4 regions of the Peribacillus asahii genome follow, and region 4 is predicted to be linked to each of the others. Evidence: riboswitches for the same ligand, from Rfam matches in the RefSeq annotation. Region 4 holds a riboswitch; each other region holds the start of a gene.
The links. Region 4 has a riboswitch for cobalamin ahead of nikA (nickel ABC transporter substrate-binding protein). Riboswitches for the same ligand answer to the same signal wherever they lie in the genome.
Positions count from the first base shown of each region.

Region 1 (7,225 bases), 1.7 Mb from region 4:
AATGGAATCGGGGCATGTAATTGAATCATTTCATCTGAAACCTTTAAATATTCCCCATTAATCACACATGATTCTTTCTCTGAATCATGCTGATCGGGGACAATAAACATTTGCGGTCTTGGAATCGCTGGATGTGGATGCTTTTCAATCTCTGTTCGATATACTTGCTGAATTCGTTCTTGCTTTAGCACCTCATTTGGAATGTCGTTTACCCTTACTTGGCCTTTTTCAAGCAGCATTAAACGAGCACAATATAAACCAGCTAAATTTAAATCATGAAAAATAGCAATGACCGTTAGCTCATACTCCATCGCCATCTTTTTCATTAAATCGAGCAGCCCTTTTTGATAGGAAAGATCGAGATGATTCGTTGGTTCATCTAGAAATAAAATTTCTGGTTCTTGAGCAAGTGCTTGGGCTAACAATACACGTTGTCGTTCTCCCCCAGATAACTGTTCAAACTGATAATCGCTAAAATCGGCTACCCCTGTCTGTTCCATTACTTTCTGAACAACGGCTTCATCTTCGTCTGACCATGAATGAAATAGACCTTTTTGATGGGCATATCGACCGAGTGAAACGGTTTCTTTCACCGTATAAGAAAACGCAAGCGAAGAATGCTGTGGTAAAACGGCAATCACTTGTGCTAATTGCTTTGCTGAATATTCCTTTAGACTTTTGCCTTTAATTTTAATTGTACCGGCTTCATAAGCTAACACGCCGCTTAACATGCTTAGGAGTGTTGTTTTTCCGCTTCCATTTGGGCCGAGTATTCCAAACAACTCCCCTTTATTTACCGTAAAAGAAACCGAATCTAAGACAGGGTGATTATAATACCCACCCGATAACCCCGTTACTTCAAGCATCTTATCTCTCCCCTTGCCTTCTTCTTTTTAGTAAAATTAAAGCAAATGCCGGCGCACCAATTAAAGACGTAATAACGCCAATTGGCAATTCAGATGGTGATATAACCATCCTTGCGACTAAATCAGCTAATATTAAAAAACCACTGCCGATGAGTAACGATAACGGCAATAAATGTTTATGATCCGGTCCCCAAATTTGCCGAATAATATGAGGAATAACGAGACCAACAAAGCCAATCGTCCCTGATACAGCAACAGCAGCTCCGGTTAAAACAGAACCTGCTATTAAAATAGTTAACTTCCGTCTTTGTACATTCACACCTAAATGCTTCGCCCGATTTTCCCCAAATGTCATGGCATTTAGTTCCTGAGTATTCATCATTAAAATCAGTGAACCGATAACGAAAAACGGCAGGATAATTACAATATAGTTCCAACCGCGCATCGACACACTCCCCATGAGCCAGCCGATAATTTGACGTAATTCCTCACCTGTTAACGCAATCATGAGCGAAATGAACGCACTTAAAAATGAACTAAAAATAATCCCTGTTAAAATAATCGTTTCAACCTTCATCGATCGATCCATTTTTTTAGCAAAAAGAAGTACACAAAAAATCGTGACGACCGAAAAGATTACGCTCAATATCGGAAGTGTAAAGCTACCTAAAACAGGTATAGAAAGTCCAAGAAAAATCGTCGCAACGGCTCCAACAGATGCGCCTGAAGAGACCCCTAATGTATATGGATCGGCAAGCGGGTTGCGCAACAAACCTTGAAAGGCAGCTCCCGCAATAGCGAGAGATGCCCCTACTAAGCCCGCTAACAACACACGCGGCAAGCGAATATTCATGACAATATTCGTAAACATCGTATCTGGTTGTGCTGCAATGGGTAAATGAAATACTTCCTTACCTAATATCTGAAATAATGTGAGAAAAGGAACCGAAACTGAACCAATTGAAATCCCTACCATCATCGAGAATAGTAGAAAACTAACGGCAATAATATAAGCTAAAGGTTTATTATTAGTTAAAGATTTCCGGATAGATTGCTTCAGCAAGTTCCTCTACTCCCTCTACTAAACGTGGGCCAGAACGAGTAACTAAATCAGAATGCACATCATAGATCTGTTCCTGTTTAATCGCTGTAACATCTTCCCACCCGTTGCGGCTTTTCACTTGAGCAACTGGGTCTTCTGTGTAGTATCCATAAGTCGTAACGATTACATCTGGATTAGCAGCAATCATTGATTCTTCATCAATTTTAGCCCAGCCTTCAAGATCTCCTGCTACATTATCTGCTCCAATGATTTGCAGCATTTCATTCATAAATGTATTTTTACCCGGAGAGTAAATTTCAGGTGCTGGCGACACTTCAATCAACACTTTCTTACGGTCCTGCTCTGTCACAGCCTTCGCTTTTTCTTCAATCTCCTTTAAATCTTCCTGCATATCTTGAACAAGTTCTTCTGCTGCTTCGTTTTCACCTGTTGCTTGACCAATCATTTCAATGGATTCATAGACCTGTTCAAAGTTTTGTGAATCATTAACGACTAGTACTGGAATACCTACTTCTTTTAATTGTTTAATTCCTTCGCTTCCATTATGAGCATTAGAGGCATGAGCCAGCACTAAATCCGGCTCCATTGCAATTACCTTCTCCGTATTCATCTCCATGCCGCCGATTTTCTCAATCTTCTCTACTTCTTTTGGATAATTATCGTTATCTGAAACACCGACAACATTGTCACCTGCCCCTAGTTCAAAAACAATTTCTGTGTTGCTCGGAATAAGGGAAACAATTTTTTTCGGCTCTTTTTCAATTGTCACTTCTTCACCTGCAGCATCCTTAATTGTCACCGGAAAAGCTTGAGTAGCAGTTGGTTCATTCCCTTTAGAAGTTGAAGCATTTTCTTCTTTAGAAGAATCACCACATCCTGCCATAAGACCTACCGAAAGTACTAACACAGCTGACAAACTAGATAATTTTTTCATGCTTATCCCCCATTTTTCTTTTTTGAACATAGAAAAAACACCTCCTACAGGATCAGAGGTGTTTGCATGGCTATATGTATAAATGGATATCCGCCATACACTTCCCTATCCGCGTAGGTGCATAAGTGTTCGAATATGGCAGGTCTCCTGGCTTTTAGAAACCGTTTACAACACCTTCCCATAAATATACAGTGGCATTCGTTGCAAACTTCTAATAACAGTGGCGGGACCGCGTTGGATTTTCACCAACTTCCCTTTTAAGTCAATGTAGACACCTTATCCGTTTCATATGTATAGTTCATTATGCTTGATTATACACTAAAGACGGGTAAGAGATAATCTTTTTTATGATTTGAAGGAAAATTCAGGATTTATTAACTGATACACACGTTCCATATCCATATGTTGCTTTACATGATTCGCAAGCAAATTATAGGCTTCTTCTCGTCTCTCAGCATCCGATTTAACCGTTTCCTGTACTTCCGGCAACCCTTTTTGTTTACGAATTTGATTAACTAGCTCTCTCGTAAACTGACGATTATGGAACACGCCATGAAAATATGTACCGATGACAAGCCCATCACTCGATACGGCGCCATCCTCGCGGCCATCTTCTAATAATAAAAAAGGACTTGCTTTGGCAGCATCAATTTTTGTTCTTCCAAGGTGAATTTCAAAACCTGAAAGTGTCATCTCACCTAATCCGATTGCTTGAACAAGACGACCTGTCATTTGCTTTGTTTTCTTTTCTTTATTAAAAACGGTCTTCACTGGAAGCAAAGAAAGGCCAATCGCACTTTCACCACTGCCTTCTACTGCATCAGGATCTAGTAGTTCACATCCTAGCATTTGAAAACCGCCACATATACCAATAACTCGCTTTCCTTTTGCATGAAGTTCACAAATGGCCCGGTCAAATCCTTCCTCTTTCAACCACGCTAAGTCACCGATTGTATTTTTCGTACCCGGAATAATTAATAGATCTGGTTCGCCAAGCTCTTTTAATGAACTAACGAGGCGCACACCAACATCCGGTTCATCAAAAAGTGGATCCACATCCGTAAAGTTAGAAATACGCGGCAGACGAATCATCGCTACATCGATAGCAAATTCATTTTGCTTTGGTTTTTTAAAACGTAATGAAGAAAGGGCAAGGGAATCTTCTGCTTCAATATTGACATCAATATATGGAACAACACCGAGGACTGGGATGCCTGTTTCCTGTTCAACCCAACGGATTCCGTCATCCAGCAGTTCACGCATACCACGGAATTTATTAATAATAATGCCTTTAACACGCTTTCTTTCCGCTTCATCTAAGAGTGCCAGCGTTCCGACAATAGAAGCAAATACGCCTCCGCGGTCGATATCAGCAACTAAAATAACCGCTGCATCTGCCAAATGAGCCATTCGCATATTAGCAATATCTCGATCTTTCAAATTAATTTCTGCTGGACTGCCTGCCCCTTCCAAAACGATTACATCATAGGATTGTTGCAGCTTACGAACGGATTGTTCCACGATTGGCATCGCTTCTTGGACAAAGTTGTTACGATAGCTTCTTGCATCCATATCTAAAAAGTGTCTACCATGAACAATCACTTCTGACACCATATCTTGCTTTGGTTTTAATAAAATAGGGTTCATATCGGTTGTCGCCACGACACGTGCTGCTTCCGCTTGAACGCCTTGCGCTCGTCCAATCTCACCGCCATCTGATGTCACGAATGAATTCAGCGCCATGTTTTGTGATTTAAAGGGCACAACGCGTAATCCATCATTAGAAAAAATTCGGCAGAAGGCTGTACAAATGACACTTTTCCCTACATCAGAGGATGTCCCTTGAATCATAATTGCTTTTGCAGTCATAAACATACCTCGCTTCTTTAAAATTCTAATCCTTTTACAGCAGGAATTCCGTTTTCATAGTAATGTTTCGTCGCATCGATTGTAGACACAAGATCAGCAAGCTCGATTAATTCGTTCGCTGCACTTCTCCCTGTTACAACGAGATGCATATGAGAGGGGCGGTTACGAATCGCTTCCACCACTTCTGCAAGCGGTAGGACATCATCGATTGGAAATGTAGAAATCGCTAATGCATTGTTTAGTTCATCTAATACAAGCAAATCTATTTCAGGATTTTGTAGTGCTTCTTTCGCTTTTACCCAAGCCTGCTTTAGGGCTGCCCGATGTTCTTCTGGTGTTTTCGTCCATGTAAACCCGATGCCCAATTGCTCCATTTCGACACCTAACTTCCGAAGTGCCAATGCCTCGCCATATGTGCGTTCTGGCGATTTAATAAACTGCAAGTATTTCACGTTCATTCCTCGACCAATTGCCCGAAGCGTCACACCAAGTGAGGCCGTTGTTTTTCCTTTTCCCTCACCTGTATAAATCAAAAATAATCCTTGGCGTGCCATCTCAATCTCCTCTTTTCCTCATGATTTAGAGCCAAACGGTTTTTTCGGTATAAGGAGTTCGTTTCGTCGCTGGCACTTCTTGATCGGCTTTTGGATACCCAATAAAAATTGTCCCTACTACCTTTTGATTTTCCGGCGATCCAATAAACTGATGCATTCTTTCGTCATGAACAAGACCGACTCCTCTTGTACGCCAAACAAACCCGAGACCAAGCTCTCCAGCTGCAAGCCACATCGATTGAATCGCACAACATACTGCGAATACATTATCGTGAGAAGCATCCGAATCATCCGGAATCTGATCTGCCGTTACAACAATGACGACCGGTGTCGATGTTACAACTTTTAGTGAACTTTCTACTAAATGAGGCTTAGTCGGAAAACGTTCTTGCAAGTATTCTTGTGCTAATGCTTCATAACGCTTTTTTGCTTCATCTTTAATCACATAAAAATTCCAAGGCTCACGCAGACGATCATTCGGTGCATATGTCGCAGCTTCTAATAACTGTTGAATTTTTTCCTCTTCAACTGGAATGTCCTCATAATTACGAATCGCACGCCGCTCTTTCAGTGCTTGAATAATCGACAAGTTATATCTCTCCTTTTTAAGGTGTAACCGTTTCTGTTTCTAGTATTTTTTCGTACCATTTAATTTTGTCACGTAATTGAACAACCTCACCGACAAGAACCATCGCTGGGTTTTGAATATTCTCTTGTATGACTAAATCACGAATCGTTTCGAGGTTTCCAGTAACCGTTCTTTGTTTGTCGGTCGTTCCCCATTCAATAACAGCAACAGGTGTTTGAGCGGATCTTCCATGATCAATTAATTGTTTACAAATATACGCTAAGTTGCCAACACCCATATAAAAGGCCACTGTATCAATGCCTGTTGCAAGCGCTGACCAATTCAGATGGTCTTGGCCTTTACTATCACGACCGTGCCCTGTTACAATCGCAAAGCTTGATGCATGCTCACGATGTGTGACAGGAATCCCCGCATAGGCAGGAGCCGCAATGCCTGCTGTTATACCAGGGACAATTTCATATTCGATTCCATGCTCAGCCAATACTTCTGCCTCTTCAGCACCTCGCCCAAACACGCACGGATCTCCCCCTTTTAAACGGGTCACCGTTTTTCCTTCTAGCGCTTTATTCACTAAAAGGGTATGAATTTCATCTTGAATAAAATGATGTCTCCCTGGTGATTTTCCGCAAAAGATTAGCTCAGCTCCCTCTTTTGCATATTCTAATAATTTCGGATTAACAAGCCTGTCATAAGCAATGACATCCGAAGTTTGAATACATTCAAGCCCATAAACTGTAAGCAGCTTTGGATCACCTGGTCCTGCACCAACTAAATAGACTTTTCCTTGACTCATGGCGCAATCCCCCCTGTTAATAATTGTAGTAAGCGCGCTTCTCGTTCTTTATAATTGGCTTGCTTCGTCAACTCCAAAAATTGCGGTTCAAGCAAACCTTGTAATATGTGTCTTCTTATTGTACTATCCGCAACTTCTTCTATCACTCTTTTTCGTGATTGTTCAAGAAACAGCAGATATTCTTCGTATACTTCATCATACTCTTTCGCAAGATCTTGTTTAATTTTCCGGGCCAATCCTGGACTCGCTCCAGAAGTAGAGACTGAAATCGTCAATGCCCCTCTTCGAAACGAAGCTGGCACGATAAAATTACTTAAATCAGGACGGTCAACAAGGTTTATTAATTGCTGATTGTTCGCAGACTCGTATACTTGCCTATTAATTACCGCTTGATTAGTAGCTGCAATAATTAAGAAGAAATCCTGCAAATCCTTCGGTTCAAACCTCTTTTGCTTCCAGATGATTTTTTTTGCTATAAACACTTCCATCATGCTTTCATGGAGGTTCGGACTGATAACCGTCACTTCAGCATCCGCTTCTAACAACGTCAAAATCTT
Region 1 is NZ_CP026095.1:4,668,268-4,675,492, forward strand. It holds gene BAOM_RS22955 (heme ABC transporter ATP-binding protein) at 1-866, opposite strand, end outside; gene BAOM_RS22960 (FecCD family ABC transporter permease) at 868-1,929, opposite strand; gene BAOM_RS22965 (ABC transporter substrate-binding protein) at 1,895-2,863, opposite strand; cobalamin riboswitch at 2,984-3,157, opposite strand; gene BAOM_RS22970 (cobyric acid synthase) at 3,209-4,732, opposite strand; gene BAOM_RS22975 (cob(I)yrinic acid a,c-diamide adenosyltransferase) at 4,750-5,286, opposite strand; gene BAOM_RS22980 (nitroreductase family protein) at 5,312-5,875, opposite strand; gene cobA (uroporphyrinogen-III C-methyltransferase) at 5,892-6,668, opposite strand; gene BAOM_RS22990 (precorrin-2 dehydrogenase/sirohydrochlorin ferrochelatase family protein) at 6,665-7,225, opposite strand, start outside.
Region 1: linked by a shared signal. The riboswitch ahead of BAOM_RS22965 (ABC transporter substrate-binding protein) and the one ahead of nikA (nickel ABC transporter substrate-binding protein) in region 4 are both predicted to bind cobalamin.

Region 2 (7,225 bases), 1.0 Mb from region 4:
GCCTCTTGAAAAACCTGGCGTATCCCTTTCAATCGCTAATAAGCTAACCCCTTTATGCTTAGGAACTGCGTTTGGATCGGTTTTACAAGCGACAATCACTAAATCTGCATGAATTCCATTTGTAATAAATGTTTTTTGCCCGTTCACAATATAATGATTGCCATCTAAGACAGCTGTTGTTTTAATACTAGCAAGATCCGATCCTGCTCCCGGTTCCGTCATCGCAATCGCAGTAATACATTCTCCTGTCGTACATTTTGGCAGCCAACGCGATTTTTGTGCTCTAGTTCCATAAGCAGAAATATACGGAACGACGATATCGTTATGCAAACCTACGCCAATTAAACTCGAACCAACTCGTTCAAGCTCTTCATTGACCACAACAGAAAAGCCCCAATCCACATCTGAACCACCATACTCTTCTGGTAAATCTGGAGCTAAAAATCCTTGTTCCCCAAGCTTTTTCCAAAATGAACGTGGAATGATTCGATCTTCTTCCCATTGTTCATAAAAAGGAACAGCCTCTTTTTCTAAAAACTTACGCAATGATTGTCGAAAAATAACATGATCATCTGTTAAATATGGATGCTTCAACTGTCAGTCCTCCTCTAGGCAACATCATCATTTTGTCTACGGCTGCATGCGAATCGCGCCATCTAAACGAATCGTTTCCCCATTCAGCATCGGATTCGTTATAATGCTTTCTGCTAATTTCGCATATTCTTCTGGATAACCAAGACGAGATGGGAATGGTACCGTTTTTCCTAAAGCAATCATCGCTTCTTCCGGTAACGCGTCAACCATCGGTGTGTGGAATAAGCCTGGCGCAATCGATACGACACGAATGCCATTTGAAGCAAATTCACGGGCAAGCGGAAGCGTCATCCCAGCGACTCCACCTTTTGAAGCACTGTATGCAACTTGTCCAATTTGGCCCTCAAAAGCAGCAACTGAAGCGGTGTTAATAATAACCCCTCTTTCTCCTGATTCATTTGCTTCATTTTGAGCCATTTTCTCTGCAGCCAAACGAATCACATTAAACGTGCCAATTAAATTAACAGAAATCACTTTTGAGAACGCTTCCAATTCATGAATCCCTCGACGACTTAAAACCTTTTTTGCAATAGCAATCCCCGCACAATTGACAACAGTATTAATCTGCCCAAATCGCTGAACGGCTTGGTCGACAGCTCTTTGAACGTCCTCTTCCTTCGTTACATCGGTTTTCACAAACAAAACGGACTCACCATACTGCTTAGCAAGTTGCGCACCATTCTCTTCAAAAAGATCAAGAATGACGGCCTTTCCGCCATTTTCCACAATATGTTGTACCGTCGCCTTCCCAAGACCAGAAGCTCCACCCGTTACAATGGCAATTGAATCTTGAATGTTCATACGAGTACCCCTCTCCCAAATATTTGAAATATACTTTTATATTAGCATGACTATTTCGAAAATTCATATATCAATACCCTTTTTATGGTTTTTTTTACAAAAAGTTCGTATTATAACAGCTACGATTTGGAGATAAATAGGAATGTTATCATCATGTTTAAAGATTGGAGTATGTATAGCATGAAAATCATGCATTTAACAATAGAACTGATTGCGGGATTTTTTCTGCTTTTTATAATCATCAAATTCGTTGGCAAGAAAATTATTAATCAAATTACACCTTTCACTTTTATTTCCGCTATAGTATTAGGAGAATTACTAGGCAACGCCTTATACGATCATCAAATTGGGATTCTTTATGTTATATACTCCATGGTATTATGGGGAATTTTGCTCTTTATAGTCGAATATCTTGGACAAAAATCTTTATGGTTTCGTGGCCTTTTTGAAGGAAAACCATCTGCTCTTATTAAAAATAGAGTGGTTGACCGAGAAGAGTTGAGGAAAAATCGGATGAATATTAATCAGTTACAAAGCTTACTTCGGCAAAGTGAAACCTTTTCGATTCGAGAAGTCGCCTTTTGTTATTTAGAGGCGAACGGTTCTATTAGCATTTTAAAAAAACCACAGTATCAGAAAGAAAACAACATTGCAGGATTTCAATCTTTCAGGGACACCTGTTTACGTTCCTGTTACGCTCATTCGTGATGGGGAAGTACTGTGGGATGAACTAAAAGATTTAGGATTTGATGAACATTGGTTAAAGGTGCAACTCTCATCACAAAATATTTCAGATTATAAAGATGTTTTTATCGCTGAATGGTTGGAGGGAGACGGGATTTTTGTACAGACTTATCAGTTTCAATCCTCATCTTCTAACTAAGGAGGATACTATGCCGTAGTGGGGATAAGTTGGTATGGTTGTTTTATAAAGAAAGATATTCGCGAACCCCCCTGTATACACTACATTGATGGAGGTTCGCAATTTTTTTAAAAGCAATAGTTATTCAAAGTCAACAGGATTCCCCTCTTAAACTTTCAACGAATATCATTATAAATACACTTATCTATTTACAAAATACATAGTCATTGACTTATTTAGAGCGACCTCCCCACTCCCCCTCAAAAATCAATCCATCCAATTGTTGCCGCTTTTCCCAATTGTAGATCTCTAGCAAAGGTCGATCTGGATAATTTTCCGTATAACCAACGGAAAGTAAGGCGATTGGGTCCACATGATAGGGAATATTCAAAATCGTTCTGACATCAGCTTTTTTATAAAAGCTCACCCAGCCCATTGCTAGTCCTTCTGCATAGGCAGCAAGCCACATGTTTTGGATGGCACAGCTTGTGGACATTAAATCCGTTTCTGGAATCGAGTTTCTTCCTAGTACATGGTCACCGGCACTGAATGGGTTACATGTTACACAAATTGTGACAGGTGCTTCAAGAATTCCGGCAATTTTCAAATCTAAAAAGGTTAACTCGCGGTCCGTTCCTTCATAATGAATGGCGAGTGCGCGTCGTTCTTTTTCAACGATCGCAGCTAGCTTTTTCTTTGTTTCGTCATCTTTAATAATGATAAAATTCCATGGCTGCATAAATCCAACTGATGGGCCACTGTGAGCCGCTTCTAATAGTTTATATAATGTTTCATCCGGAATTGGTGTTTGTAAAAAGGTCCGAATATCTCTTCGATTAAAAATCGCTTTATAGACTCCACTTTTTTCTTCTTCACTTAACTTATTCATACTAATCCCTCCAATTTTTAGACAATAAAAAAATTCCCAGCCTAAATAGGCTGAGAATTTGCCAAATCTCAGAACATCCAATACTGGCAGGTCTCCTGGCTCTGATTCAACGTCAGTCTGTCCCTTCCCGGAAATAATCCGGTGGCTATGACAGCGACTCCTCAACTACAGTGGCGGGCTCCGCATCGTTTTACCGATTTCCCTATTCTCTTCCACATGGAAGCACCAATATGGCGTTTAGATAATATGTCTAATACTATTGTTATCCGAAACTAAATTACCATGACTCATATAATAAGTCAAGATTTTACTCTTTTGATAACATTCCTTCAACATTCTCTGATGCTTGCATGTTATAGATTGGTAGAATAAACAAAAGCCCGATAATAAATAGAATCGCTGCTACTTCAAAGATCATAATAATTGAAAACATTTCTTTTAAAATACCAGCAGTACTCATTGTTAACACCATCGCTCCAGAGAAAAGCGGACTTAACGTACCGTTCACTCTTCCAATAAATTCTGATTTTGTGTTTTGTAAAATCATCGTATTAATGCCGACTTGAATACATGGGAGGAAAAATCCGTTCACAAATTCAGCGACAAGAGTTAATGTAAGGTCTGTTGAAAAGCCAATCACACTCATCCCAATTGCATTGGCTAGCATCCCGATTACTAAAAGCTTTTGCGGAAGAAGAGATTTAGAGAATATAACAGAAGCCGCTCCCCCCAATATCATTCCAATTCCATTCACCATTAACAGCCATTGTAAATTTTCTTTTGCTAACTCTAATCGTTCTGTTACAAGAAAAACGGCTAAAGGTTGAATAAGTCCGATTGCAAGTCCTGCAGCCATAAAACAAATTCCAAGTAGCTTCAATTCCTTTTTAGCAAGAACATAACGAATTCCGCTTTTCATATCTTCAAGTAACGTTGTAGCTTTTTGTTCATCCTCTGTTTTATGGTCAGCTGGAATGAATAGAAGCATCACTGCAGAAAGAAGAAAGGCTATTCCTGTAACAACCATCGACACAACGATTCCAAATTGTTGGAAAATCATCGTACCAAGAACAGGCCCAAGCACCATAAAGACAGCAAAAATCGTTTGGTAAATCGACATCGCTGACTGCAGCAATTCCGGGCTTAAATGCATCTTAAATAGTTTCATCCCCGACGGCTGAGAAAACTGCGATAAAATCGACGAAATCAATGTAGCAAAAAAGACAATATGCCAAGAACCAAACACTAGTGTGAGAACTACCGCAAAAACCGAAATAGCACTTAATATATCACACCATACCATCGTTCTTTTTGGCCGCCAACGATCAGCAAATGTCCCGCCAATAAAAGAAAAAATAAAAATCGGAGCAAATTCAGCAACAGAGATCATGGAAACAGCAAAAGCATTTCCATTTGTTTTTTCCATAATAAATAACAAAATCGCAAAATTCCTCACCCAAATGCCTATTTGAAGAAACAAAGCGGATAGGAAAATCGCTTGAACAAATCGATTTTTCAATAATTGTGACATAACAGTCCCCTTTTCTATTAATGATTATGGGAGACAACAAAAAACCTCCCATCCGTTATTTTTGGATAGAAGGTCGTCTAAAACCATGGAAAAAGACGTAGTACACCATGTACTACAACTTCAATGATTTTTTTAAAGTACAGACTAATCCCATTCAAAAATAACTTCGTATTATATAACGAATCTATTCTTCAAAACAGGATTAGTTAATCATCGTCCTACGGTCACCCTTTCGATTTATGATGTACTTATATTACAGTTTTTCCCTATTTTTTTCAATGCATTTTTTACTAAATTAATAATAATTTTACACTTCCGGCGTATCCGTTGGCTTTGCATATCCTTCTTCATATTGTTGATCAATCGCTTCTCGTATTTCTTTTACCGTTTTTCCGTTGTTAAAATCAACTACTGCCTGAGCGGCAATTTCTAAACAGACACCACATTTAGTCCCATGATCATCCCAGACAACAGCTCCGCTTTCTTTGTTTTCAAACACAAAGCAGTCATAATTGTTTTTGTGATTGGCCGATTCCCCACATCCACAGTAACAGGGGATTTGCTCTAATAGCTTTTGATGTTTAGCAGCAGCTACATAGATTGTCTGCATATCTTCTGATTTATCTGCTAGAAATTCAGGCATTTGTTCTACCCCGCTTGTCTCTTCACGAATATCACCTGAATCTGTATGTTCCGTATGAATTGGATGATTATCATGACTTTCTTCTTTACTAGAACAAGCTCCAAGTAATAAGGTAGAACAAATTCCAAACGTTAGCATTGTTTTTTTCCATCTCATCATATACACCTCTAGAAAAATTTGGTTTTTCTTATTTTACTAGAAAAAGAGGAGTTTCTTCAAAGTTAATGTTTTCTTAAAACAAATTTATCAACATTCAATTGATAGGATTCTTCACTACTACTTATTCCTCCAACCTCCTATTCTATTAGTTCATAACCTGTCTTATTCAAAATCTCTCATTACCTCTTTTTCATATAAAAACAATATTCCGCCATATTCTTAATATTCATTTACTTTAAATTAATACCACCTTAATAATGTGGTTTTATATTGTATTCATAGGAATAAATACATAAAAAGGAGTAAAAACAATGAAAAACAATATTTTTAAAACATGCTTGGTCTTATCAAGTGCATTTATGTTAACAGCATGCGGACAAGAAACTAGTAATACCACATCAACAAAAGATGGAAAATCAAGCAATTTATCAGGAGAATTAACCGTCTACACAGCAATAGAAGAAGAATTGATTCCACAGTATTTAGAGACATTTGAGGAAACATATCCAGAGATTGACTTGAATATTGTGCGAGATTCTACAGGAATCATTACCGCTAAATTGCTTGCAGAAGGGAAAAATACAGAAGCTGATGTAGTCTGGGGAACGGCGGCATCTAGTTTACTAGAATTAGATGAGAAAGACATGATTGAAGGGTATACACCAAAAGACAGTAATAAAATTCTTCCGCAATATAAAGATAATTTACAGCCAGAAAAATGGGTTGGAAACACGACCTTCATGACAGGAATTGTCGTGAACACACAAGAGTTGAAAAAAAGAGGATTAGCTATTCCGAAATCGTATGAAGACTTATTAAAACCAGAATATAAAGGAGTAATTGTAATGCCTCACCCCGCTTCTTCCGGCACTGGATTTTTGACTGTCTCTGCTTGGCTACAAATGATGGGAGACGAAAAAGGCTGGAACTACATGACAAAATTACATAACAATATTGGAACTTATACACACTCTGGTTCTAAACCAGCCAAACTTGCAGCCTCTGGCGAATATCCAATTGGCGTTTCATTAGTATACAGCGGTGTGAAGCAAAAACAAGAAGGTGCTCCGGTAGAAATCATCTTGCCTGAAGAAGGTCTTGGATGGGAAGTGGAAGCCAACGCCCTAATTAAAAAAGAAGACAAAGAAAGCGACACATTAGCGAAAGCATTCCTTGACTGGGCAATTTCTGATGAAGTAATGAAAAAATACTATGAAGCGAATGGCTTCTCTACGATGAAAAATAATTTTGAACAGCTCGAAGCATTTCCAGAGGGTGTCGAAGAGAAAATGTATGCAGACAATAATTTAAAATGGGCTGCAGAATTCCGAAGCACGATCCTAGAAAAATGGGAACAACAATATGGCCAAAAAGCCGAACCGAAAGAATAAAAAGGAGTTGTAACCTTGACTAATCCCTATTTAAAAATCGATCAAATTCATAAACAATTTGGTTCATTTACAGCTTTAAATGATATTTCTATCGATATTAACAAAAAAGAGTTTGTTTGCTTACTAGGGCCAAGTGGATGTGGGAAAACAACGCTGCTTCGAATTATTGCCGGCTTAGAAGAAGCGACTACTGGAAGTATTTTTATGAATGGTCAGGATATTTCGACGCTGCCGCCTGCTAGGCGGAATTTCGGCATTGTATTCCAGTCTTATGCCCTCTTCCCTAACCTAACAGCTTTGCAAAATATTGAATTTGGATTAAAAGCAAGAAAAATCAATAAAAAAGAGGCAAGAG
Region 2 is NZ_CP026095.1:1,989,099-1,996,323, reverse strand. It holds gene BAOM_RS09670 (acyl-CoA dehydrogenase family protein) at 1-594, opposite strand, end outside; gene BAOM_RS09665 (3-hydroxyacyl-CoA dehydrogenase) at 631-1,395, opposite strand; partial or broken gene BAOM_RS09660 (DUF421 domain-containing protein) at 1,576-2,278, shown strand; gene bluB (5,6-dimethylbenzimidazole synthase) at 2,490-3,146, opposite strand; cobalamin riboswitch at 3,215-3,391, opposite strand; gene BAOM_RS09650 (MFS transporter) at 3,454-4,677, opposite strand; gene BAOM_RS09645 (PCYCGC motif-containing (lipo)protein) at 4,985-5,476, opposite strand; gene BAOM_RS09640 (putative 2-aminoethylphosphonate ABC transporter substrate-binding protein) at 5,791-6,870, shown strand; gene BAOM_RS09635 (putative 2-aminoethylphosphonate ABC transporter ATP-binding protein) at 6,886-7,225, shown strand, end outside.
Region 2: linked by a shared signal. The riboswitch ahead of bluB (5,6-dimethylbenzimidazole synthase) and the one ahead of nikA (nickel ABC transporter substrate-binding protein) in region 4 are both predicted to bind cobalamin.

Region 3 (7,225 bases), 1.7 Mb from region 4:
AAGAAGTATGGCAGCATAACCACTTTTTTGGCACCAAGCTTGATACAGCGTTCAATCCCTTCATCGACAAGTGGTGTCGTAACACCCATGAAAGCACTTTCCACCCATTTCACATTCAATTTCTCCCAAAGCAAACGAGTAATTTTATAAAAATCACTATTCGCATCGGCATCACTGCCACCGCGGCCAATTAATAAAACAGCTGTGTCATGATGTTCCGCATTTGTATCAAAGCCGATGCCTTCCAAACGATCGGTTAAGATCTCTAATGCTGCTGGATGAACATCAATCGTTTGTCCATATGTAAATTTCACTTCTGGATACTTAGTCTTTCCATCCTCAATTTCCGCAGGGATATGCAGCTTCGAATGACCCGCATGCAGCAAAATAATTGGAATAACAGCAACTTCTGTCGCTCCTCTTTTCACACAATTGTCGATCCCTTGTGAAATATTAGGTGATGCAAATTCCAGGAAACATGTTTCAATGATTAAGCCTTCATCCATTGTTGGAATCATCTTGTCTACAAAAATACGAACCTCTTCATTTCCAGCCTCTAATCGGCTTCCATGTCCAACAAACAATACTGCTTTCATTCACTATTTCCCCCTATTCATTAATCCTCACATGGTGCTGGCTCTATGTGAATCTTTGGTGCAATGTCTTGATATTGAAAACCTTGAATCTTTTTCGCACGCTTGAAGTATTTAAATAAGCGTTCATTAGGATGTGCGTTCTGCTTGTACTCTTCCACAATATCTGTAATTAATTCAACAAGGCGATCTGGCTCAATTCCCTCCGCAACGGGTTGACCTGGATGAGCTGTTCGTCCAACTGGTTTGGCGCCTACAAATAAGTCAAATTTCCCTCTGCGGAAGACAATTCCGATATCATCCATGACCGCACTATAACAAGCCATCCCGCATCCATTAAACCCAATGTTTAATTCTTTCGGCATCTCCATTCCACCAAGTACACGCTGCAATTCATCCGCATAAGGAATTGGTTCTTCTTTTTCTCCATCACAGAAATCACACGCTTTTAACGTCACAACATCGCCAATTGGAGACAGTAAAAAGCCAACGGATTGCAGTTTCTCTGTAATTAAATCCGGCTCAGTCGTCGGGATTTTTAATACAATTTTATGATTCGGCGTATATTCCATCGTTCCTTTTTCACCAACAACTTGTGCTAGTGTCATCATTTGCTGCGGTGTAAATTGCTTATTAGCAACACCTGGGCTAACCGCTAGTTCAAATATGGATTCTATATTTTGTTGAACGAACGATGAAGTTGTTGGCTTAACCACACTTTGACCAGATACTCTCGATAAAGCTTCCAACGCTACCTCGTAAGAAGTGCTCGTACTCTTCTTCTCAGGCGCTTTCGTCAGCAACCCAACAGCAGCTTCTCCGTAAGAGCCTTGCGTAAGTCCTGTTTCTTGATCCATCGCCCATGGCTCTGCTTCTTTTTTCAAGCGTTGATGCGGTTTTAACGGCTGCTTTTCTGAACCCAATGTATACTTTCTTTGATAGCCACGAGGCGTAATGATTTTATTGTCATATAAGAATGTCGATGAATTCCCAATTACAACAGTTGTCAGCATTCCAATATCATGATTCAACATTTCTGCTAAATTCGTAATGGTAATCTCCTGACGCTCGCGATACGCACTTTTCACTAGCCCTACCGGCGTATCTGGCGAACGATATTTCAGTAAAATCCGCTGTGTTTCAACAATTTGTCTTGTTCGACGACCACTACGCGGATTATAAAGCGCAATAACAAAATCCGCCTGTGCCGCTGCTTCAACTCGTTTCGCGATCAGCTCCCACGGTGTTAAGTGGTCACTCAAACTAATCGTACAAGAGTCATGCATAACGGGTGCCCCAAGTAATGATGCACAGGAATTAATCGCTGAAATCCCAGGAATAATTTCAATTTCAACACCTGTTGCTTCTTTCCATCCCTTTTCAATTAAGACCTCATACACAAGGCCCGCCATTCCATAGACTCCTGCATCACCGCTTGAAATAACGGCTACTTTCTTGCCGTTTTCCGCTTGTTTTACCGCTTCTTGTGCACGCGATACTTCTTCTGTCATTCCTGTACTAATAATCGCTTGATCAGTTAATAAATCTTGAATCAATTCCACGTATGTTTTGTAACCGATAATGAAATCACTTTCTTGAAGTGCTTCCACAGCTCGCGTTGTAATATGTTTAAAGTCCCCTGGACCAAATCCAACAACAAACAGTTTCCCTTTTTGTGCCATACAAATATCCCCCTTCGTAATCCGTAATCTAGGATTCTACTTTTTTCTTTGAAATCCCTACAATAGCAGCTGCTGCTGGATTAGGTGACATTTCTCCATTCACAAATTCATATACTTTGTGTGTTTCAAGACTAGGTTCATGCATATCCCGAACAATTTGGCGGCCAATTTCAGGCGAATCAACTCGATACCAATTACCCTCTGGATAGGCAATAACGATACAAGCATCTTTGCATCGTCCATTGCAACGAGTTCGTGTCGTATGAATCTCTTCATCCAATCCTAGTAAACTAATTTCATCACGAACGGCTTGTGTCACTTCTTCGCCACCTTTTCTCATACAACTACTTCCGTTACAGATCAGTAGATGAGACTTTGTACCTTTTAAATTCCAAGTTGTCATATGTTTCCTCCTATTAGGCAGAAGAGAATAAAAAAAACCTTAACTCTCTTGAGTTAAGGTTTTTAAAAAGCTAAAAAATAACATGTACTAGCATAAACATGCCGCTCCATATATTTGACAGCCTCTACCCTTCCCTCCGAAAAGTATTACTTTTTCACTTAAAAGCAGGTTTCCTGGCTTACGCTTCTCTTTATTCTTGTCCCTTCCCGGTTTGCACCAGTGGTATTGACAATTTCATCAGCGTTACAGTAGCGGGGGCTGCATCGGATTCTCACCGATTTCCCTATTATCCCTAGCATGACACTTTGGGCACTTTTAAATTTATATTCAATTGTTTTATAACAATATTCTCTCAATTCGTAAAACTGTACCTATCATATACCATCTTTTTAAAATTTTAAATAGATAATTACAACTTACATATAAATCTAGCCTGTACAGGGAAAATAGTTCAGCAAATATTCTCCGCTTTTTGTTCCATTTTTTCTAAAAAAATCAATATTTTTCTATATTTCATTTTTGAAATACAATCATTAAAAAAATTTTTATAGAAGAAGCAATTCTCTCATGGTACACTATGCTAGAAATCTTAAAACTTTATAAACTTTACGGTGCTAAATTTTGATATTTGGCTTAAAAGGGAAGTCGGTGCAAGTCCGGCGCGGTCCCGCCACTGTAATGGGGAGCATCATTACTTACGTAAGAACCACTGTCTACTCTAAGATGGGAAGGTTGTAATGATGTCGTGATCCAGAGCCAGGAGACCTGCCATAAAGAGTAAAACTGTTTCAACCTACGAGGATGGGGATACGGATATATAGCTAGTCAGTGTTTTTTAATCACAGTCCTGCTACTATTCAGTTATGCACTTCTTTCAAGGATGAAAGAAGTGCTTTTTTGTTTTGTACATAATTTTACAAAGCTCAGACGCACTCTCACGTTCTTCAGGGATAACAAATGAGGAGGTGATGGCAGCGGCAAAAAAGTACGTAAAACGCTGCCGATTGTTTTTCTAGAATAGCAAAGATTAAAAAGGAGACCTGTATGAAAACATTGAATTGGAAAGTTCTTTATTTTATCGCATTATTGCTTTTCGTTCCTAATAAAGCCTCCGCTATGCATATTATGGAGGGATTCCTCCCTATTGAATGGGCAATCTTCTGGTGGGCGGTTACCCTCCCATTTTTAATTCTTGGTTTCCGTTCGATTCGTAAAAGCATCAAAGAAAACCCTGAAACAAAAATGATGCTTGGTTTGTCAGGGGCTTTTGCCTTTGTTCTATCCGCACTGAAAATTCCATCCGTTACCGGAAGCTGTTCTCACCCTACTGGAGTTGGCTTAGGTACGGTGCTGTTTGGACCATTTGCAATGAGTATCGTCGGATCAATCGTCTTATTATTTCAAGCTTTATTACTTGCTCATGGAGGATTAACAACGCTTGGAGCGAACGCTTTTTCCATGGCCGTTGTTGGACCGATTATCGCCTATCTTGTATATAAAGGCGCAACAAAAGCTGGCTGGTCTTTTTCCGTGGCTGTTTTCTTAGCAGCAGCACTTGGCGATTTAGGAACATACATCATGACGTCTGTTCAACTTGCTTTAGCATTCCCTTCTGAAGTTGGCGGTTTCATGGCTTCTTTCACTAAATTCGCTGGAATCTTTGCGTTAACACAAATTCCATTAGCAATCAGTGAAGGTCTATTAACTGTTATTGTTATGAACTTCTTAAAAAAATATAATGTAAGCGAATTGAAAGCACTGCGCGTTCTAACGAAGGAGGCCCGTTAAGATGAAAAAAAATCTATTACTGCTCGGATTAGTAGTCATCCTAGCGATTTTCCCTCTGTTTATTCAAAAAGGAGCTGAGTTTGGCGGAGCTGATGGCGAAGCAGAAGAAGCCATTGGCGAAATCAATTCAAGCTATGAACCTTGGTTCTCTAACATCTGGGAGCCGCCAAGCGGGGAAATTGAAAGCTTATTATTCGTTCTTCAAGCAGCAATTGGAGCTGGATTCATCGGCTACTTTATAGGGTATGCAAGAGGAAAACATAAATCAAAAAAAACAGAAAGCCCATCTAAACATGTTGTTAATCGATAAATATGCGTATTTCAATCGTCTAAAGCATATTCACCCCGTAGAGAAGATGACATTCGCGCTATTCCTTCTCCTGTTTGCTTTAACTGTCAAAGACACGATTGTTTCACTCATCACCTTCACTGTGACGAGTGCTTTTATCATTTTGGGGGCAAAAATCCCGCCTCGTTATTATATTAAATTGCTGCTTCTTCCAGGGTTCTTCCTTTTATCAGGAATATTCACGATTCTTATTTCGTTTGCTAGTGTTGAAACGGTGACTCCTGACACACTATGGTCTGCGGAGTTAGGTAATTGGAAAGTATTCATCACAGAAAACAATATTGAAATAGCAATGAATCTTATTTTTGTTGTATTGAGCAGTATAAGCTGTTTATACTTTTTAACGTTAACAACACCCGTTAATGCGATTCTTCAAGTGCTGCGTAAACTAAAGGTACCGCAATTACTCATTGAAATAATAGAAATTACGTATCGCTTTATTTTCGTGTTTTTAGAAACGGCCATACATATTTATCAAGCTCAAAATTCTAGACTTGGCTATATGACAACGAAAAAATGGCTGCATTCGCTTGGGTTATTAATTTCTTCTTTGTTTATTAACGTTTTTAAACGAGCGAAAGAGCTGACAATCGCAATGGATTCACGTGGATACACAGAGGACATTATGTATATAGACGACAACTATCAGTACTCAGCTGTAAATTGGCTAATTATTACGACCATTATCGCTAGTATCGTGGCGGTCTATCTATTATTTGGAGGGACTTTATAATGGACGAGCTTTTTTTCAAAATTGACCAGCTCACCCATCGTTATGTCGATGGTACAACAGCGTTAAAAAATCTTTCTCTCTCCGTTAAAAAAGGGAAGAAAATTGCCCTATTAGGAAACAACGGAGCCGGTAAATCCACTTTATTTCAACATTTAAACGGAATCTTGCAGCCCACAACAGGCTCCATTTTATTCAAGGGAGAACAGGTGCAGTATAATCGAAAGTTCTTGATGACATTAAGAAAGCAAGTAGGTATTGTCTTCCAGGACCCCGATTCACAGCTGTTTTCTGGAAATGTACGACAAGATATTTCGTTTGGCCCAATGAATTTAGGCTGGTCGCAGGAAAAAGTACACAAGCAAGTAGAATGGGCAATGGAGCAAACAGAAGTAACCGCTCTGCAAGATCGCCCCATTCATTTTTTAAGCTTAGGACAAAAAAAACGTGTCGCTATTGCCGGGGTATTAGCGATGAATCCGGAAGTTTTCATTTTAGACGAACCTTCCGCAGGCTTAGATGCCTATTATTCAAAGCAAATCATGCACATTCTCCGCGATATTCATCAAGAGGATAAAACGATTATTCTTTCCACTCATGATGTTCACTTTGCTTATGAATGGGCAGATGAAATCATCGTCATGAGCGATGGTGAAATTTTGTATCACGGTGACCCTGTAACCGTTTTTCATAACGAAGCATTACTGAATCAAGCTCATTTAGAAAAACCGTGGGTATTTGAAACGGCACAACAATTGCTGACAAAACAGCTGCTTCGGGATGAAGGACCGATGCCCCGCAGCAAAGAAGAATTGTTCCAGTTACTGAAATGAAGAGACTGCTTTAACAGTCTCTTTTTCTTTGGAATGAAGAATCTTCTTACATAGAGAAAAAACCTTACCTATCTACCAAATCCATTTAATCAAGCCTCGGATTCCCCACCACACTAATCGGAACGGCAACAAAAGCAATTCTGGAACAGAAAATAACACTTCAATTAAAATATCCCACCAAGAGCTTTCGTTCGATTTCTTTTTAGCTGCTCGCTTCTGCTTATATTCTTCCTTTCGCTCTCGAAATGTCACTTCAACCATCCTATTCAATATTTAATTTCCATTATTATAATCTATCTTTACAATTGGAGCAGTCGTTCAATTGATAATTTTTCACCTTAGGAATATAATGAATACATTGACTCTTTTATATGTCCCAGTAGCTCAGCAGGATAGAGCGACAGCCTCCTAAGCTGTAGGTCGTAGGTTCGATTCCTATCTGGGACGCTTATACAGACATTGAACCCCCTTATTAAATAAGGGGGTTTCTTCTATCATAAGGCTCCGTTAATAAATAGTGTGGATTTATACGGTTTTTGGCTCATTCGTGTGAAACAGGAAAATGCTTGTTACCTAAAAAGTCCTCAGGATTGCAATATTATAAATGGGCATATTAAGGCAAGAAGAATTAGAATAATAATAGCAATCCCTCCTATTTTCTCTTCCTTAAAAACTTTAATACAATGAACACTTGTATATATAACCACCAAAAAACTTAGAAAATAAATGATAAACTTTAACATACTAATCAGCGACCTCCGAAAATCTCGTACTTCTTATTAGGTTTCCAAATTCAATTTTCTCTAAGTCCACTTCAATATTAATATGGGCGTATGGGTAAATGTTT
Region 3 is NZ_CP026095.1:4,683,870-4,691,094, forward strand. It holds gene BAOM_RS23035 (sirohydrochlorin chelatase) at 1-596, opposite strand, end outside; gene cobJ (precorrin-3B C(17)-methyltransferase) at 617-2,275, opposite strand; gene BAOM_RS23045 ((2Fe-2S) ferredoxin domain-containing protein) at 2,304-2,678, opposite strand; cobalamin riboswitch at 2,825-3,010, opposite strand; cobalamin riboswitch at 3,271-3,465, shown strand; gene BAOM_RS23050 (energy-coupling factor ABC transporter permease) at 3,723-4,466, shown strand; gene BAOM_RS23055 (energy-coupling factor ABC transporter substrate-binding protein) at 4,468-4,776, shown strand; gene cbiQ (cobalt ECF transporter T component CbiQ) at 4,760-5,548, shown strand; gene BAOM_RS23065 (energy-coupling factor ABC transporter ATP-binding protein) at 5,548-6,378, shown strand; gene BAOM_RS23070 (hypothetical protein) at 6,451-6,630, opposite strand; tRNA gene BAOM_RS23075 (tRNA-Arg) at 6,752-6,825, shown strand; gene BAOM_RS23080 (Ger(x)C family spore germination C-terminal domain-containing protein) at 7,123-7,225, opposite strand, start outside.
Region 3: linked by a shared signal. The riboswitch ahead of BAOM_RS23050 (energy-coupling factor ABC transporter permease) and the one ahead of nikA (nickel ABC transporter substrate-binding protein) in region 4 are both predicted to bind cobalamin.

Region 4 (7,225 bases):
AGCTTTATACTCAGCCTCTCAACCAAGATGAACCCCGATTTCTCTATACTTTAAAATTAATCTAAACATCGAAAGCCACATGAAATAAAATCTATTCTATATAAAAACAACGAAAGACCGATGATTTTTCATAGATCTTTCGTTGATAAAGTTGTTTTCAACAATGTAGAAGGCATACCTTTCTTATGGACGTTTGTTGCTACGGATTGTGCGACTACTTGGATGCTCGGCTAATATGGCACTGCGTAATTGATGAACAACGGGGTGAACAGAAGTAAAAAACTCACTAGGATTATTAAAGACTTCCACAAGTTGTCCTTTTTCTAAAATACCGAGCTGATCCGCTAGCATATGCGCGGCTTTAATATCATGTGTAATAAAGAAATAGGTCAAACCGAGTTCCTTTTTTAGGTTATTTAAAAGCTCTAAAATGAGCGTTTGATTGACCATATCCAGGCTGCTCACTGGCTCATCTAATACGATTAACTTCGGCTTTAGAGACAGCGCACGTGCAATGTTAATTCGCTGGAGCTGACCGCCGCTGAATTCATGTGGGTATTTTATTAAATCCCTTTTGTTTAGACCAACGTGTTCAAGTAGTTCTATAATTGAGCGTTTTTGTTCCGTAGCAGAAAGCTTCTCATAATTTCTGAGTGGCTCGGCAATAATCTGTTCGGCTGTCATGCGCGGATTCACTGATGAATACGAATCTTGAAACACAACCTGCAAATCACGGCGTAACTGGTGCTTTAATTTTTTATCAATTGTATAAAGGTCATGTCCCATAAATTGTACAGATCCTTGTGTTGTTTTTTCTATACCAAGCATAATTTTCCCAATCGTACTTTTCCCAGCGCCGCTTGAACCAAGCATTGCAAAGCAACTGCCTTCGTCAATTGAGAATGAAATATCGTTTAATACAGTACGTTTATGATGGGGCTTAAACATTGAATTCGTCTTATAAGTGTGAGAAATTTGTTTTACGTCAAGAAGACTCATATGAAACCTCCCTTGTAGATGGGTTTATGTGTAAAGTAGGGCGTGCATCAAGCAATTGCTTTGTATATGCATGCTGTGGTGAATCGAATAAATCAAATACATTTGCTTGCTCTACAAGATGACCATTCTGCATAACCGCGACGTAATCAGCCATTTCTGAGATAACAGTTTATTTGGAGCGCTAAAAAAACTTTCTTTTACGAGTTTAAGAGAAAAGGGCTTGAACTCTATTTTCGTTTCTTCAAATGGTGTTCTAAATTGTAGAAGTAGTGGTAGCAGCGCAAGAATGATGACCAATACATAAATGGCTTGCATATCCGACCATAAATACAGGGCTAGTGCAGGTCCGTACAATCCTGGTAGCACCGTAGAAAGTGAATACATGGCCATCCCTTGTCCACGATCCTTATCTCGTAAAATATCTGTAATCCCGATTTGCATCGACATAGAGAAGAAGGCTGTGACCACACCTTGGAGTGATCGAACAGCATACAAGCTATCCACTTCTAACCAGACATACAATACTAGTGCTAGTGCATGAACAATGAGTAACGTCCACATCACTTTTTTAACACCATATTTAGCAATCATTTGTCCAGCAAATGGGCGTAAGAACATACAAACAAACATGTAGAGCCCCATCATGATTCCAATCTCAGAGGTTTTAAAGCCATAATGCTCTGCCTGTAGAGGGAAAATTACAGTCAATACGGAATTAGCTGTAAAGAATAGCATCGATAGCAAATAGAGCTGGATCATTTTGAAGCTTATAGGTTTTACGTTCAACGGCTGCTCCTCACCTATTTCCCCTGATACTTGTATAGTTCCTCTTATTGAATTTTTGCTTCACTATTATCGATTCTCCTCTCTATTTCTTCACATCCCCATGCAATAAAAAACAGCTCCTACACAAGGTAGTAGCTGTGAAAACGATTCTATGTAAAAGTACATATTTGTACAAGTCATGCAAGTGTTCTAACATCTCCCTATCCTCCGTAGGTTTTTTCGATGTTGTAAATCACTGGCAGGTCTCCTGACTTATGATTATCACTAAACTACACCTTCCCGTCATTCGACAGTGGTTATTTGTAGGTAGCTCTCATTTACAGTTGCGGGACAGTACCGGACTTTCACCGGTTTCCCTTTTAAGCCAGATTAAACAATCTGGCACCAGCATTACATAATATTCGATTATGGAGTGCTATATCACACTTCACATATGTGTCAAGGTTTTCTAGTTGTTCCTTTAACACCAATATTTCCACTTACCGCGCTATAGCTTGGCGATCTAGACATTACTTCTGAAAAAACTGACTAAAATATCTAGTGTAATCAAAAGTTTCTTACTAGTTATTCTGTGGGTAATCCTGATTGCGGTCTTAAAACAAGAAAAATAGATGAAACATTTGCTGCTCTTAAGAGAATGGTCGATATCGCTAAGATCTTGAGGGAGCGTTACAAGCAAGAAGTTTTGAATGTGATTAACTAAGTTCGCATTCCAGTCTCCTTTAAAGAAGCTAATTCGAACAAGGTGATGGATGGATTCTTTTTGATTTTGGGCAAATTTCGCCTTTAGGTGAAGTTGCCTTTTTTTATCTATTATCACTGTAATGCTACTAACAGTTCTTATGTATTATGTTTCATTCCAAAAAACATCAGGATCATAATTTGATATAGCATAAATTTGCAATAACGAATATAATTTGTGATAGGTAAACTTTTTTTGATTTCATTTCCATGAAGTGAATATTTCCATTTTGAGAGAACATGTGTAATTTCTTTCTTATTTACTGTATTTCGTTTATAGATAGGGTTAGTGGCTGAATTTATCAAAAATTACTTAAGGTTGAAACTAATAAAATATAATAGTTTACAAATGATTTTCACTTAATCATGTTCAAGCTAGATAAGCTTTATATTTCATTATGAAGATAAAGAAAAATTTCATATGGTATTGGAATGGGTGTATTCGTTTAATTGCGAATACTTAAATGGGAAGCCGGTGCAAAATCCGGCACGGTCCCGCCGCTGTAAAGGGGAGTCCTATGTATAAGAGCCACTGGATAATATCCGGGAAGGCGCATAGAGATGATGAACCTAAGTCAGAAGACCTGCCCGTTCTAGAAATGCTGTTAAACCTACGGGAGATAGGGAGGTATTAGAGTGCTATGAAGACGAACTTGTTCTGAAGCTATAGGCATTTCTGACCTGATAAATTCTGGTTAGGAATGCTTTTTTTGTAGTTTATATTTTATCGAATAATTAAAATTTGTAATTGAAGGTGAGAAAATATGCTTTTAAAAAGATCTAATTTATTTCGTTCATTTGTTGGACTACTAGTAATGTTCACAATCTTTGTTGCTGGTTGCAGCAACACAACAAAAGATCAAGAAAATGCGTCAGATAAAGAAAAAACAAAAGTTGTTACTTTTTCTTGGCCGGGAGATATTGGTGACTTAAATCCACATACTTATTTTCCAAATGAATTTTTTTCCCAGGCTATGGTATACGAACCTCTTGTTTATTACGGTGAAGGTGGAGAAATTCAGCCTTGGTTAGCAGAGAGCTGGGATATATCGAAAGATGGAAAAGAATATGTATTCCATTTGAGAAAAGATGTTCAATTTTCTGATGGTTCGCCATTTAATGCTGAAATCGTTAAGAAAAACTTTGATACGGTTTTAGATAATCGTAAACAACATGAATGGGTGGAATTAATTAATCAAATTAAAAGTACAGAAGTAGTCGATGAATATACATTTAAACTTACTTTAAATAACTCGTATTATCCGACTCTTCAAGAACTAACTTATGTCAGACCTTTGAGATTTGTGGGCGAAGCTGCTTTTCCTGACAGTCAAAATACATTTAAGGACGGACTCAAGTCGCCGATTGGTACTGGTCCATGGGTATTGACCGAATATAAGAAAAATGAGTTTGCTGTATTCGAAAGAAACGAACAGTATTGGGATACTAAACCTAAAGTAGATAAGGTAGTTGTTAAAGTTATTACGGACGGCGAGTCTAGAGTATTAGCTTTTGAGAAAAAGGAACTTGATTTTATTTTTGGTAACGGCGTCATCAGCCAAGATTCATTCCAATTCTTGAAGAATTCTGGAAAATATGAAACCAAATTGTCAGAACCTACAGCTACAAGAACGCTGCTTTTTAACACAAATAACGAAGCTACTAAAGATCGTAAAGTTCGGTTAGCTCTCAACCATGCTTTTAATAAACAGGCTGTTATCGATAATATTTTTTATGGTATGGAAGAAAAGGCTGATACTTTATTTCCACCTGTTTTGGATTACACAAAGATTAATGTAGATCCTTATGAATATGATGCCGCAAAAGCAGAACAGTTATTGGATGAGGCTGGATGGAAAAAGGTAGAAGGGAAACCATTTAGAGAAAAAGACGGAAAAGAGTTGCAACTGGAACTTCTATTTAATAGTACAGACAACATTCAAAAGTCAATCGCAGAATTTGTTCAAGGTGATTTTAGAAAACTAGGGATAGATATTAAATTGATTAGTCAGGAAACAAATACTTTTTGGACAACCGCATTTGAAGGTAAGTATGATTTATTATTTACATCAACATGGGCTGTACCGTTTGACCCGCATTCTTATTTAGCTGCTATTACGACAGATTCGGAAAATGGAAGTCCAGATTACACTGCTTTACTAGGGTTACCTAAAAAGAAGGAACTAGATCAAAAAATTAAGAAAGTATTATTAACTACAGACGAAAAAGAGAGAAAAATGTTATATACAGATATTTTAACGACCTTGCATGAACAAGCTGTTTACTTACCAATATCTTATCAGTCTAATGTAGCCGTGTATCATAAAAATATTAGCGGGGTAGATTTTTTACCTCAAGAAGTTGAGGTGCCTTTAACTTCAATTGATGTTAAATAAATTGAGTATAATTAAAAACAACTTAAGGAGTACTACATGGGTTGGTTTATTGTTAAGCGTCTCACAAGTTTAATTCCAATAGTATTAGGAATCTCATTCATCACTTTTATCCTGATTTATTTAATTCCTGGAGATCCAGCAGTAGCCTACTTAAGGATGTCTAATATTCCACCTACGGATGAGGCCGTAACAGCCCTTCGAGTTGAGCTTGGATTAAATGAGCCATTATATATCCAGTATTTAGAATGGTTGGGGAAAGTGTTGCAATTGGATTTAGGAATGTCCTATGTATCCAAAAATGCTGTATGGGACGAGATATTGTTGCATTTATTTCCAACGATTCAATTAACAGGTGCTTCGCTTATCTTTATTGTTGTTATTAGTCTACCTATAGGAATAATTTCGGCTATTTACAAGGGGAAATTTGTTGATCAGTTTAGTAGAATAGTTGCCTTTGTAAGTGTCTCTATGCCTTCCTTTTGGTTTGGATTTCTTTTGATCTATTTATTATCTGTGAAATTAGATTTATTTCCTGTATTGGGGAGGGGAACTTTGGCTCATCTAGTGCTTCCCTCCTTAACGCTTGCTTTTGGTTATATAGGTACGTATATGCGATTGCTTCGGGCTAGTATGCTGGAAAACTTGAATGAGCCATTTGTTATGTATGCTAGAGCAAGAGGCTTGCGTCAAAGGTTAATCGTTAGCAGGCATGTTTTAAAAAAGTCCTTATTGCCTGTGATAACTGGACTTGGGATGAGTTTAGGGAACATGCTAGGCGGAGCGGTAATTGTTGAAACAATTTTTGCTTGGCCTGGCATGGGACAATTATTTGTCACATCTATTCTAAATCAAGATTATCCAATGATTCAGGGGTGTGTATTATTTATGAGCGTGATTTTTGTGGTCTGTAATCTTCTTGTGGATATTATGTATTCTTTCCTGGATCCCCGTATACGATGGGAAGGGGAGAAATAAGAGTGTTACAAGACGTGAAACGAAAGCTGTTATTACATAAGCTCATGATGATTAGCAGCATGATTATTTTATTCATGATGGTATTGGCTCTTTTTGCTCCTTTTTTTGCTCCTAATGATCCGAACTTGATTGATATTACGCAGAAACTGCAAGGACCTTCCTCCCAGTTTCCATTAGGTACTGATCATTTAGGGAGATGTATATTGTCTCGATTAATCTATGGAACACAAATCTCATTGGGAACAGCATTCCTTGTCATGGGATTAACGATGATGATAAGTATCCCGCTTGGTATTTATGCGGGTTTTAGAGGCGGTAAGGTTGATTATTTCTTCATGAGACTATGTGATACTCTCATGGCATTCCCAAGCTTTCTTCTATCCTTAGCTTTAATTGGAGTCCTAGGAACGAGTCTTAGTAATTTGATTTTGGCCATGGTGCTCGTTCAATGGGTTTTTTATGCTCGTGTTATTCGAGGGATGGTTCTTAGTGTAAAGAAGCAAAACTTTGTCTTAGCAGCTAAAATATGCGGGACACCAAGGCTCATTATTGTCATTAAACATATTTTACCTACCATTATCTCTCAAGTTATTGTATTAGTCTTTATGGACATAGGGGGAGTTATTTTATCTATTTCTGGCCTATCCTTTCTAGGCCTGGGCATACAGCCGCCGGAGGCAGAATGGGGAATGATGATTAATGATAGTAAGCCATTTTTTAGAAATAATCCTTCATTGATGCTGTACCCGGGGATGATGATCTTCATCGTTGTGATTGCTTTTAACTTGTTTGGGGAGGCCTTAAGGGATGCTCTAGACCTAAAAAAGGAATAGAAGGGAAGATGGCTTCTCCTCTTTTAACCGTAAAAAATTTGAATGTAGTCGTATCAACACCCCGTGGTTGTCATATTGAACTTGTAAAACCTTATTAAATCAATACTTTGACTGTTATTTCGCCCCCCGGACACGGGGCTCTAATCTTATCTACTTAAGTTTAAAAGATAATAAAGAGGATTATTAAAGTTATCAATTGTAATTTAATTTCGAAAATAAGGGAACTCTGCTCAATGTTGGAATTACTTTTATTGGTAATATTCAGCACTTACAATAACATGAATAATGATATGATTAGAACTAAAAAATTTTAAGGTCTGTATCCCCTTGCCTCCGATAACGTATTTTTTATCAATCGTAGTCAAAAACGTATTCAAAGAAATTTATAACAGACAAAATAGCCTTTTAAATGCTGGTATGACGTAATTTCCTATACAAACAGGTTCGGCTCACTGAGGTTCGAACCTGTTTGTATAGGTGATGTGTATCCTACGC
Region 4 is NZ_CP026095.1:3,004,211-3,011,435, reverse strand. It holds gene nikE (nickel import ATP-binding protein NikE) at 184-999, opposite strand; partial or broken gene BAOM_RS25625 (hypothetical protein) at 986-1,165, opposite strand; gene BAOM_RS14735 (MFS transporter) at 1,111-1,758, opposite strand; cobalamin riboswitch at 2,006-2,187, opposite strand; partial or broken gene BAOM_RS25575 (hypothetical protein) at 2,363-2,488, shown strand; cobalamin riboswitch at 2,944-3,132, shown strand; gene nikA (nickel ABC transporter substrate-binding protein) at 3,291-4,922, shown strand; gene nikB (nickel ABC transporter permease) at 4,959-5,897, shown strand; gene nikC (nickel transporter permease) at 5,879-6,730, shown strand.